Regions from separate parts of the Oleiphilus sp. HI0061 genome, predicted to be linked through region 3. Evidence: predicted binding sites of a transcription regulator. Region 3 holds the regulator's gene; each other region holds the start of a gene.
What was found. Region 3 encodes sigma-54, which starts transcription at its own class of promoters, with help from an activator protein. Its sites were predicted from a motif close to TGGCACNNNNNTTGCTNT; they were not measured.
Positions count from the first base shown of each region.

Region 1: glnL (nitrogen regulation protein NR(II)) is a predicted target of sigma-54. The motif match lies at 2,089-2,106, and genes of this name have one in related genera.
Region 2: A3735_RS31735 (pilin) is a predicted target of sigma-54. The motif match lies at 1,624-1,641, and genes of this name have one in related genera.

Region 1 covers NZ_LWFE01001334.1:5,722-9,772, forward strand. Annotated here, with positions in the region: gene A3735_RS21105 (type I secretion system permease/ATPase) at 1-1,201, opposite strand, end outside; gene A3735_RS21110 (hypothetical protein) at 1,345-1,926, shown strand; gene glnL (nitrogen regulation protein NR(II)) at 2,182-3,309, shown strand; gene glnG (nitrogen regulation protein NR(I)) at 3,314-4,051, shown strand, end outside.
Region 2 covers NZ_LWFE01000435.1:7,072-11,122, forward strand. Annotated here, with positions in the region: gene A3735_RS05830 (nucleoside-diphosphate sugar epimerase/dehydratase) at 1-295, opposite strand, end outside; gene A3735_RS05835 (helix-hairpin-helix domain-containing protein) at 496-834, shown strand; gene A3735_RS31735 (pilin) at 942-1,418, opposite strand; gene pilB (type IV-A pilus assembly ATPase PilB) at 1,936-3,642, shown strand; gene A3735_RS05850 (type II secretion system F family protein) at 3,646-4,051, shown strand, end outside.
Region 3 covers NZ_LWFE01000987.1:494-4,544, forward strand. Annotated here, with positions in the region: partial or broken gene rapZ (RNase adapter RapZ) at 1-278, opposite strand, end outside; gene ptsN (PTS IIA-like nitrogen regulatory protein PtsN) at 321-782, opposite strand; gene hpf (ribosome hibernation-promoting factor, HPF/YfiA family) at 809-1,117, opposite strand; gene A3735_RS11455 (RNA polymerase factor sigma-54) at 1,220-2,764, opposite strand; gene lptB (LPS export ABC transporter ATP-binding protein) at 3,075-3,800, opposite strand; partial or broken gene A3735_RS30895 (hypothetical protein) at 3,813-4,051, opposite strand, start outside.

The sequences.
Region 1 (4,051 bases), on a different contig from region 3:
GATGCTTGGCTCTTACTCCTAGTAGCGACATACGCACCAGCGCTCTCTCCCACAAGCCCTGCTGACGCCCTTGCGCATTAAGGGACTTGATCGTTTCAATGCCGCTTAAGCTCTCAACCAAAACACTATTTTTTTCAGCGGCTGCCTGCTGCATCAAATCAACCACTTTTTTTATCGGGAAATGCACAACGTAACCATAGAGCAAGAGGAAAGCAGCCGCTATTAAAGGCACCAAGGCCAGCTGCCCACCCACAGAAGCGATAACCAATAGAAAGATAATGGCAAAAGGAACATCTGCGAGCGCTGTCATTGTCGCCGCAGTAAAGAATTGTTTGATCGAGTCAAACTCTTTCACCTGACTGGCAAGTGAGCCCACTGACGAAGGAAATTCTTCGAGCCTGATATTCAAAACCTTGGAAAATAGCTTACTCGACAAAACCAAGTCTAAACGCTTACCGGCCTGTTCCAAAAACACATGTCGAAGCAATTTTACCAGCAGCTCAAAAACGATCACTAAGACCAGACCTGACGCCAAAACCCAAAGCGTCTCGATTGCCTGATTGGGAACTACCCGATCATAAACATTCATGACAAACAATGGCGCAGCCAAAGCAAAGACGTTAATCAATAAAGTAGCTGCGATGATATCCCGATAAACACTGCTTAAAGCTCTTAGCTCCTGCCACATCCACGAAGCAAAACCACTTCTTCTTGGCTGGTCTAAGGAACTGCTCGTATGCGCCTTTGGAAATACCGAAACCAGCTCTGCAGAGATTTTCTCCTTAAGCTCAAACTCGCTCCAATAAGCCTGCCCCTCTCCCTCAGAGCTAAAAATTTTAACGCTATAAGCACACCGGGAAGTATCGTAGCGCTCAATCACGAGCCAAGCCTCATCACTCCCTTTAAGCTGAGCAAGGCAAGGCAAGGCAGCCTTATCCAGATCCGCCAAATCCATTTGGCGGCACTGTAATTTGCCTTGGCTATGAACCGCTCTCATCATACCGCTACTTGAAGCTCTTTCGTCTACGGGTAAGCCGTGCAAAAACACCTCACGTGAACAAGCAAACCCAGCTAGCGCCATGACATGCAGATAAGCATTTTGAAGATAACGCGATACAGCTACTTGAGCAGGCTCTACTGCTTCAGCACTCGATACATTCGCCGCATTGTCATAAGAGCTACTGGCGGAATTATGGGACAAAGAAAAAACCTCAAATATCAAAAATAGCTCATCAAATTGTGAGCTAAACTATAGATGAGCTTTAGAAGCGAAAAGACTCTCTGTTACACTGCTTCTTCAAAGCTTTTTCTAACTATAGCAGTTATTTAACGAGGGTATAGACTGTGCTTACACAAGATCAATTCAAGACTAGCAATTTGTTGATCGCCATAAAGGTTACTTTATTGGCTTTATTGTTTTTCGTCAGCACGAGTAAGCTGTATGCCGAAGAAAGCACCAGCACAACAACCGTCTATAAAGTCACAAAACCAGATGGCAGCATATCGTACTCAGACCAACCACAAAGCAACGCCGTCACCTTGGAAGTCGAACCCGTTCCAACCATACCTGCACTAAAACCAAGCCCCATAAGTTTTAGCTCTGCACCTACAGACGACAGCTTTCTTTACCAGTCACTTGTTATTAGCGCACCAATAGACCGGAGCGCACTCCACTCAGGCACGGGTGACATCACTGTAAGCACCATATTAGAGCCTTCATTAAGAGCAGAGGACAAACTGCGCTTTCTGCTGGATGGTGCCGAAGTTGCATTACAAAAAGGGGCGAGCTTGCTGCTAACAAGCCTAAATAGAGGAACACACACGATCACGGTCCAAGTTATCGACCCACAAAACAAGGCTCTTATCTCAGCCAGTAGTCAATTTACAGTTCATCGACCTATCGCCAGAGCGTTCAAAATTAACTAACACATAGAGAGCACCAATAGGGAACACCCCAAAAAAGCAATGCACAAAATTGGTGCGCACATCCTATCTTCATCTATACTAAACCAAGAGCCCTGACACGCAAGCAGTCGGGAGCTCGCTAAATAGCTACTCTCTGAACATATTCGACGCCACATAAAACATTGGTTTGCTTCTTGCTTTGGCTATTATAGTTCGCCCCAGGCAAGAGCAAGCCTGTTTGCATGTAATTTCGTCTTTCAATGGATACAAGCTTTAATGACAACCAACCTGTTCTCAGATGCCTACCAACAACGCATACTCGAAGGCTTGTCGACTGCTGTTATCCTTATTGATGCAAATTACCAGATTAAATTTATCAATCCTGCTGCCGAAATGCTCCTGCAAGCCGGTTACAAACGAATACTATCCAGCAAGCTAGATCACCTCTTTATTAAACATGAAGAGCTTTTGTTTGACGAGTTCCAGGCCATTATTGATGGCGGGCACTCATACACTCAACGTGACTGCGAGTTTATTCTACACAACGGCCAAGAGCTTCTTGCAGACTGCTCGGCATCAAAGTTCTCTCAAGATTCTCAGGATTTACTGCTGATCGAAATGCAAGCAAAGGATCGTTTGAAGCGGATCAGCCGTGAAGAACAGCTGCATGAGAACCAGGAAACAGCTCAAATCCTTGTTCGTGGCTTCGCTCATGAGGTTAAGAACCCTCTCGGTGGAATTCGGGGTGCCGCTCAGCTACTTGATGCAGAGCTGACCAACCCAGAGCATCATGAATACACACAAATTATAATGAGTGAGTCGGACCGGCTGAGAAGTCTGGTAGATCGAATGCTCGGCTCTAATAAAGCCCTCAAGCGTTGTGAAACAAACATCCACGAGATCCTTGAAAGAGTTCACACCCTGATTCATGCCGAATCTGCAGGCAAAATTAATATTATCAGGGACTACGACCCAAGTATTCCCGAATTCCTGGGCGATAAAAGTCAGTTAATTCAAGCGTTTCTGAACATTGCGAAAAATGCACTTCAAGCACTGTCTGAGCAAAAAGACGAAAATCCTTCACCTCAGATTGTCTTGAGAACGCGAACTCTAAGGCAGTTCACTATTGGTCATACTCGACATCGACTGGTACTAAAGGTTGATATTATCGACAACGGCCCAGGTATACCAAAGGATTCCATTCAGAATATTTTTTACCCCATGATCAGTGGGCGCGCAGAAGGTACAGGTCTGGGCTTATCCATTACGCAAAGCATATTTACCAAGCACGATGGCTTGGTCGAGTGCGAAAGCAAACCAGGTAAAACCGACTTCATTATTTATATCCCTATCGATAGCACGCGCTCACCTAAACCAACAAACGTTTCAAGTATCTCGGAGTAACACTATGACAACAAAGCCACTTGTATGGATCATTGATGATGACCGCTCTATACGCTGGGTACTTGAAAAAGCACTAGCAAAAGAAGACTACGAGCTTCGCTCTTTTGAAAGCGGTGAAGGTGTAGTAGAACGACTTTCTAGCGAGAGCCCTGATGCGATTATCAGTGATATTCGTATGCCTGGCATTGATGGGCTTGCACTACTTGAAAAGATTCAAGCTAATAATTTGCATCGTGGCGTACCGGCAGTTCCGGTCATTATTATGACCGCTCATTCCGACTTGGACAGCGCTGTTTCCTCCTATCAGAGTGGCGCTTTCGACTACCTACCCAAACCCTTCGATCTAGATGATGCCGTCGCACTAATCAAACGCGCCATTGCTCACTCCCAAGAGCAAAAAGCACAGAATATGCCTGATGCACCGGAGCTCAATGAAGAAAATACTGAAATCATTGGTAAAGCTCCAGCGATGCAGGAAGTGTTTCGCGCTATCGGCCGCTTATCACAGTCAAATATAACGGTTCTGATCAATGGCGAATCAGGAACAGGTAAAGAACTGGTCGCTCGTGCTTTGCATCAGCATAGCCCCCGTGCACAGTTACCATTTATTGCCTTAAACATGGCTGCAATTCCCAACGACCTGATTGAGTCTGAGTTATTTGGTCATGAGAAAGGTGCCTTTACAGGTGCTGGAGGACAGCGCACCGGACGCTTTGAACAGGCTGATGGCGGTACACTTTTC
Region 2 (4,051 bases), on a different contig from region 3:
GATTACTCATATAGCGAATAACAGCCCGATATAAACCGAGACGCGCAAAAACAAAAATACTGGTAAAAACGGTGACAAAAGCGACTAACAATACGGAGCTATTTTCAAGCAAATAAAGTTCATCGTAACGTAAACTTAGGGCCATCCATAAGGCGAAAGGTAGACAAAGACTGTCTGCAAAAACCGTAACCAGGCGTTTCTGGTACCGGGGAAGGTGTAACAACTTACTTAGCACGTCCGATTTATCCTTATCATTCTCCAGTTTCTGAGCGCTTCTGCGAGCGCCTGACTTCATTTTAACCAAGTCCTTAGTGAATACAATAGTGATTGTCGCTAATTGTGTCAGTGAGTTAAATTAATTAGGAATAATCATAGAATTAGTATTCACTATCGCCTCTGAAGCCGTTAATATCGAACTTGCATGACACAAGCTTTGACACGGATTGCTCAATAGCCGTTCATGCACTTGATTCTATTAACGCAAGGAGCGAACTTATGAAATCAAACTCTTTTCTTTCTAACAACATCGCAAACATCCCTCCCCGCCTGCTTATCCCTTTTTTGTTTAGCTTGCTGCTTTCTTTCAGCAATATTAGCTATGCAGACAATGAACCAAATAGTTCAATACAAACCAGTAAGGCCATAAACATCAATAGCGCAGATGCTCAAACTATTGCCAAAGCATTGAAAGGCGTAGGTTTAAAAAAAGCTGAAGCCATTGTTGACTATCGTGAGCGCTATGGTGAGTTTGCCCGCCTCGAAGAGTTAGTTGCAGTAAAAGGTATAGGCAAAAGTACATTAAGCAAGAATGAACACTTACTTAGTCTTGAGTAAAACATTAATCTTTATGTTTTTATCAACCTTTCAGACACAAAAAACCCCGGACTAAGCCGGGGTTTCTCGTTAGCAGCCTTAAAGGCTAGCTAGTTCCTATGTAGCGATTACTTACAAGTCGCTGGTAGGAATTTATCAGCAATTGTTGTTGCTGCAGTATCACAAGCCCAAACAATTGTTCCCGCTGCATTGGCATCCGCTAAAGGATTTGTACCAATCGAAGGTACGAAGGCAAGATTACCTGCACCAGAGATCGCAGGAATCAGAGTCATATCAATAGTGATTGTTCCTGGATTTGTGTCTGTAGACTTATCAATCTTGATTGCCTTAATTGAACCAGTCTTCAAGTTCGCTTGGTCCCCAGCAACTACAGCAGCATACGAATCAATACCAGCTACACCACTATCAGCGAACATATCTGTTACTCCAATTTTCAGCGCAGCCGCAGAAACCATACCTTCAGTTACTTTCGCTCGAATCGTGTAATCCTGATAAGCAGGAATGGCAACCGCTGCCAAAATACCAATAATCGCAACAACGATCATCAATTCAATTAGCGTAAAACCTTGCTGATTCTTTTTCATATTCATAATATATCTCCAGATTTAGTATAAATGGCCGCTCGATTGTTTTAGTAGCCTGTTTGCTTTACTACTACCTTCAATCTGGAACCCATCTTTAAAGGTAAACTTGAGTCTACCCTTAAGGATGGCTTCGCGTCAGGAAAGTTGCTTGCTCTTCTAAGCGTTTGCAATCAGTCTTCACACTCTGCGTACCGACACTTAAACAATAGCAGGCAACGTGCCAATTACAAATATTAATATTATTTCCCTTATTAGTCAGTAGATTACAGTTCTTTTATAGAATTACCTTGAAGTATTATCACAAGTATTGGACCATACTCTTGATGACAGGAAGTGACAATATTTGTCAGTTACTCACACTATGCGAAGCTTTCTTTTAAATCTGAAAACTTCCACTACACTTCCTTATATATGTATGCGTTTATCAGCAAGCGCTAAACCGTTTAAAGCCAGTTATTTAGTCCAAACATTAGTTTGTGCATCTAAATGGTGAATTTAACTCAAGCAAAGAAGCCCCATGACAGCAGAAAACACGACACTTACTGGCTTGGCCAGAAAGTTTGTTTTGGATCAGTTACTCGATGAAGAAACTGCCCGAAAAGCACAGCTACACGCTCATCAGAACAATTTATCACTGGTTTCCCATCTGGTTCAAGCAAAAGCGGCTAAAGCCAAGGACCTAGCATTTTCTGCTGCGCAAGAATTTGGTATGCCTGTTTTGGACCTAAATGCCTTTCAGCAAGAATCCTTCCCCGAAAAGGTGGTTGATGAAAAGCTAATTAGAAAACACCATGCCCTGCCTTTATTTATGCGTGGCAATCGGCTTTTTATTGCGGTATCGGACCCAACCAATATTATTGCCCTTGATGAAATCAAGTTTCATACAGGCGCAAGTGTTGACGCAATACTCGTTGAAGATGACAAGCTTAATGCAGCCATCGAGAAGTATCTTGAGTCGCAGGATACAACGATGGGCGATCTGGACGATGCAGACCTTGACGACATCGATGTTGATCAGAGCGATGACTCAGACAATGAAGTGTCGGCTAGTGATGCGGATGATGCGCCGATTGTTAAATACGTCAACAAGATGCTACTCGACGCAATCAAAACTGGCGCATCAGATTTACACTTCGAACCTTATGAAAAAAGCTACCGCGTTCGCTACCGTACAGACGGTATATTACACGAAGTTTCAAAGCCCTCCATTAAACTGGCCCCCAAGATATCAGCCCGTTTAAAGGTTATGTCCCAGCTGGATATTTCTGAGCGGCGAATTCCTCAAGATGGACGTATTAAGCTAAAGCTATCAAAAACCAAAGCGATTGATTTCCGGGTGAATACCCTACCTACGTTGTGGGGCGAAAAAATTGTATTGCGTATTCTTGACCCGAGCAGCGCGAAAATGGGGATTGACGCATTGGGTTACGAAGACGTCCAGAAAGAGCTCTATATGGATGCGCTTCACCAGCCGCAAGGGCTTATCCTAGTAACCGGCCCTACGGGGAGTGGTAAAACAGTATCACTCTATACCGGTTTGAATATACTAAATACTGACGAACGAAATATCTCTACCGCAGAAGACCCGGTTGAGATTAACCTGGAAGGCATCAACCAGGTTAACGTTAACCCTAAAGTCGGGCTTGGCTTCCCTGAAGCACTTAGGTCTTTCTTACGTCAAGATCCTGACATCATCATGGTTGGTGAGATTCGAGACCTGGAAACTGCGTCTATCGCAATCAAAGCTGCACAGACAGGTCATATGGTTATGTCGACCCTACATACCAATAGCGCACCAGAAACTCTAACTCGTATGATCAATATGGGCGTTCCGGCATTCAACATCGCCACATCTGTCAGTCTTATCATCGCACAACGACTGGCAAGACGCTTATGCAGCGCCTGTAAAGAGCCTGCTGATATCCCTCCCGAAACACTAGAGAAGGAAGGCTTCACAAAAGAACAAATTGATACAGGTTTTACACTTTATAAACCAAAAGGGTGTGATAAATGTAATAAAGGCTATAAAGGCCGGGTGGGCATTTACGAAGTCGTTAAAAACACGCCTAAGATCGCTCAACTTATTATGTCCGAAGCCACTTCACTTGAAATCGCAAAGCAGGCAGATGAAGAAGGCTTTAACAACCTTAGAAAATCAGCACTTTTAAAGGCTATTGAAGGCGTCACCAGCCTTGAAGAAGTCGAACGTGTAACCAAGGACTAACACATGGCAAGCACCACAGATAAAACATTGTCCTTTTCCTGGGAAGGCACTGACCGAAAAGGAAATAAAACTACTGGCGTTATGGCCGCGGCAAACTCGGCCTTGGTCAAAGCACAGCTTCGTAAGCAAGGCATAAAACCCGTCAAAGTAAAAAAAGCGGCTGCCACTCGTGCGAAAGGGAAAAAAATAACCCCCTTCGATGTCGCTATTTTTACGCGCCAGCTTGCTACCATGATGAAAGCGGGCGTACCGCTTATTCAAGCCTTTGATATCGTTGCAGACGGCCTTGAGAATCCAAGCCTGCAAACACTGGTTATTGATATTAAAAATGAAGTCGCTGCAGGTAACAATTTTGCCGGCGCGCTTCGTAAACACCCTCAACATTTCGATGATTTATTTTGCAACCTAG
Region 3 (4,051 bases):
TGTGCGTCAAGAAAAATGATATCGACATCAATCTCCATCTGCTTTAGCTTCTCGTAAACTTGGGGGAATGCTTCTATTCCACCCTGCAGATTTCTAGCATCGATACTGATCGCAACGTTACTTAACCTTGTATCTTTACCTTGTAGTGATTGTTTACCAAGGTTTAGTAAAAGCCCAACCGGTAAATTATCAATGCAGTAATACCCCATGTCTTCAAGGACGTGAAGGGCCGTGCTTTTTCCGGAACCGGATCTGCCACTGACAATAACGAGCTTCATAAGAAGTTCCTAGCAATTTTGAGCTTCTAAGGTTTGTAGGTCTTAAGCAATTATTTTCTGATAAAGTTCAGTGCCTGTAGCAGATTCCCTTAAACTATCGCAAAAAGCAGTGTTGTTGAACTTCTCTGCAATTTGACTTAAAAGATCCAGGTGCTCGCTCGTCGCCTCGGAGGGGACAAGTAAAACGAAAAGAATATCAACGTCTTCGTTATCTATCGAGTCAAAAGGTATCTTTTTTTCAAGTGTAAATAGACAACCAATAACTTGTTTGCAGTTTTCCAGTCTGCTGTGGGGAATGGCAATTCCTTGCCCAACTCCCGTGCTTCCCAGTCGTTCACGAGAAATAAGGTTGTCAAATATTTCAGTTTCATCAAGATGAGGAAATTGTTTTGAGACCAGGTGTGCAGCCTGTTGAAGAACTTTTTTCTTGCTACCACCGGGCAAACCGCGTTGGGTTAGCTCCGGTGACAAGATGGCCTCGATAGTAATTTTATTTTCAGACATTTTTCGACTCTAAAGATCGCTAATAACTAGCGTGCTGCTGCGCCGTGTGCGCGGTCAACTTTCTTTTCCTTGTGCTTAAGAATTTGACGGTCTAGCTTATCAACTAGCTGGTCGATAGCGGCATACATGTCGTCGTTCTCGGCGTGGCCGTGGATATCTGCACCAGCGATATGTAGCGTTGATTCAGCAATATGTGCTTGTTTCGATACAGAAAGGGTTACCTGTACGTTGCTAATGCCGCCAATATGGCGCTCTAGCTTTTGCAATTTGGTTTTCACATATTCTTTAAGTGCATCAGTTAAATCTACATGATGGCCAGTGATATTTAATTGCATAGTATTCTCCTATCATCGTTATTTTTAGCGAGAGTTGAATATTGACTCACTTTTCGCTTATCAAATCAACTTGCTGCAGGCAGCAAGTTATCAAATATTGTATTAAACCAATCTTTTTCTTTCGTTCGATGGGGGGATCGACATCGCTTCGCGGTATTTTGCGATAGTGCGGCGGGCGACGTTAATTCCTTGCTCTTTCAACAAGTCGGCAATCTTGCTATCGCTAAGAGGTTTTTTAGGGTTTTCTGCTGATATTAACTTCTTAATAATTGCGCGAATCGCTGTTGACGAGCACTCTCCGCCAGTAGTTGTGCTGACGTGGCTTGAGAAAAAGTATTTGAGTTCAAATATGCCTCGTGGCGTATGCATGTACTTTTGTGTTGTCACACGAGATATGGTGGACTCATGCATTTCTACCGCTTCAGCAATATCATGTAAAATCAGCGGCTTCATCGCTTCATCACCATAGTCAAGGAAGCCTTGTTGGTGAGCTACTATCTTACTTGCCACTTTTAGAAGCGTCTCGTTACGACTTTGTAGGCTTTTAATAAACCACTTTGCTTCTTGAAGTTGATCCTTCATAAAGGTGTTGTCGTTACTGGAGTCAGCTCTCTTTATAAACGAAGCATAATTTGCATTGACCCTTATTTTTGGCGCAATCTCTGGGTTGAGCTCAACTTTCCAGCGTCCTTTTTCTTTCTTTACGACGACATCTGGCACAATGTACTCAGGCTCGGAAGAAGCAATGGATTCACCTGGTTTAGGGTTCAAAGACTGAATTAGAGAGATAACCTCTTTCAGTTCATGCTCTTTAAGGCGGCTGCGTCGCATTAGTTGAGCGTAGTCTCTTGATCCTAATAAGTTCAGGTAGTGGCTGATTACAAGCTTTGCTTGTGGTAGCCAGGGCGTATCTTTTGGTAGCTGGCGTAACTGTAGCAGCAAACAGTCGGGCAGGTCTTTGGCAAATACCCCAGGTGGATCAAAGTGCTGCACGCGTTTTAAGACGGCTTCAACTTCATCTAATTCAACCGGGTCTTCGTCATCTGAGTTGTGCAGCCCCTCGTGTATCTCTTCAACGGTATTCGTTAGGTAGCCGTCTGTATCTGTTGCGTCGATTAATGACATCGCAATGTATCGGTCGCGATCAGACATGGGGGTAAGGTTAAGTTGCCAATCTAGATGATCTGCAAGAGACTCGGTAGCAGCGTTTCTTTGTTCGAAGGCATTGTTGTCATCTTCGGGAACGGGACCACTGGGCGCATTGTTTGTATATATGTCATCCCAAGCCGTATCAACAGGCAGATCTTCCGGTATAGTATCTGACCACTCTTCACTAGGCGTGTCGGCTTCATTACTAGCAGGTGCTTCGCTCGAACTGGTGTCTGTACTACTGCTTTGTTGGTTGTCCTGAGAGGCGTACTCGTTGCCATCATTTTGATGACTTTCATTCTGATTTTCTTGTTTATCACTTGTATTTCCAGGCTCGTTGTTATCGTCCTGGAGTTCGAGCATAGGATTAGATTCCAATGCTTCTTGTATTTCGTTTTGAAGGTCAAGAGTCGACAATTGTAGCAAGCGGATTGCTTGCTGCAATTGAGGTGTCATTGTCAGTTGTTGACCGAGCTTTAATTGGAGAGAAACCTTCATGTTCATGAGGATGTCACCAACTTAAGACTTAAATTTTGAATCATGTATTGTCGCTTATTATATTTTGCGGAAATGGTCGCTGTGAATAAACGTATTTATATTTACTTCATTTACACAAGTGTAGTGCGAAGATAGCAAAGTGTGAAACAAATAAAAGTATATTTACGTTACCAGCCTACAAATAATTGTTTTAGATCAAGTTATCGTCTTGTTGACGTGAAAATTGCATGCTACTCATTTCTAAGCTGAAAGTCATGCTTAATTGTTTGTATATGCTGTTCGAATCGAATGCTATGAACTAGCCACTGGCTTATAATTTGAATTGATTGCCCAAGTAGACTTGTTTGACCTTTTCATTATTCAGAATGTCTTCAGCACTTCCTGAAGCAATGATATGGCCATCACCAACAATATAGGCTTTTTCACAAATATCCAGCGTTTCTCTAACGTTGTGATCGGTTATGAGTACGCCGATATTTTTACTTTTAAGGTGAGAGACGATTGACTTGATGTCGTTGACCGATATTGGGTCGACACCTGCGAAGGGCTCATCGAGTAGAATGAAGTCAGGCTCCATTGCTAAAGCTCTGGCTATTTCCACTCGCCTACGTTCACCGCCTGACAAGGCCATGCCAAGACTATCTTTGATGTGAGTGATGTGAAACTCTTCGAGTAAGGCTTCCATTCTTTGTCGCCTTTCGCTGCGAGAAAGATCTTTTCTAATCTCTAGTACCGCCAGGATATTGTCTCGAACACTTAACTTTCTAAATATTGAAGCTTCCTGGGGCAGGTAGCCGACACCGTTTCGTGCCCTATCATGCATAGCCATGGATGATAGGTCGGTATCATTAACTGATATCTTGCCTTTATCATGCTTAACCAGGCCTACAATCATATAGAAACAAGTGGTTTTACCAGCACCGTTAGGGCCGAGCAGCCCGATCACTTCACCGCTGTTGATAGTCAGGGAAACATCTTTAACTATTTGGCGTTTATCATAGGCCTTGGCTAGGTTTTCTGCTTTTAAAGTTTTCATTGTTGCTCAGGTCTATTGCTTTTGCTCGGCACCGGACTCGGCATTTGGAGCAGGTTCGAGTGGCAGTTTGTTTTCGTTTTCTGGAGAACCTTTTATTAGTGGCACTTCAGTATTTTCCGATGCGGTCTCGGCATTAGGGTAGTAATGAATTTTAACTCGAGACCCTTGGGTCTGATCTCCCTTGGCGCGTATAGCTCTTCGTACAATGTCGTACTCTATTTCTTCACCTGAAAAGGAGTTGTCTTGTTGTA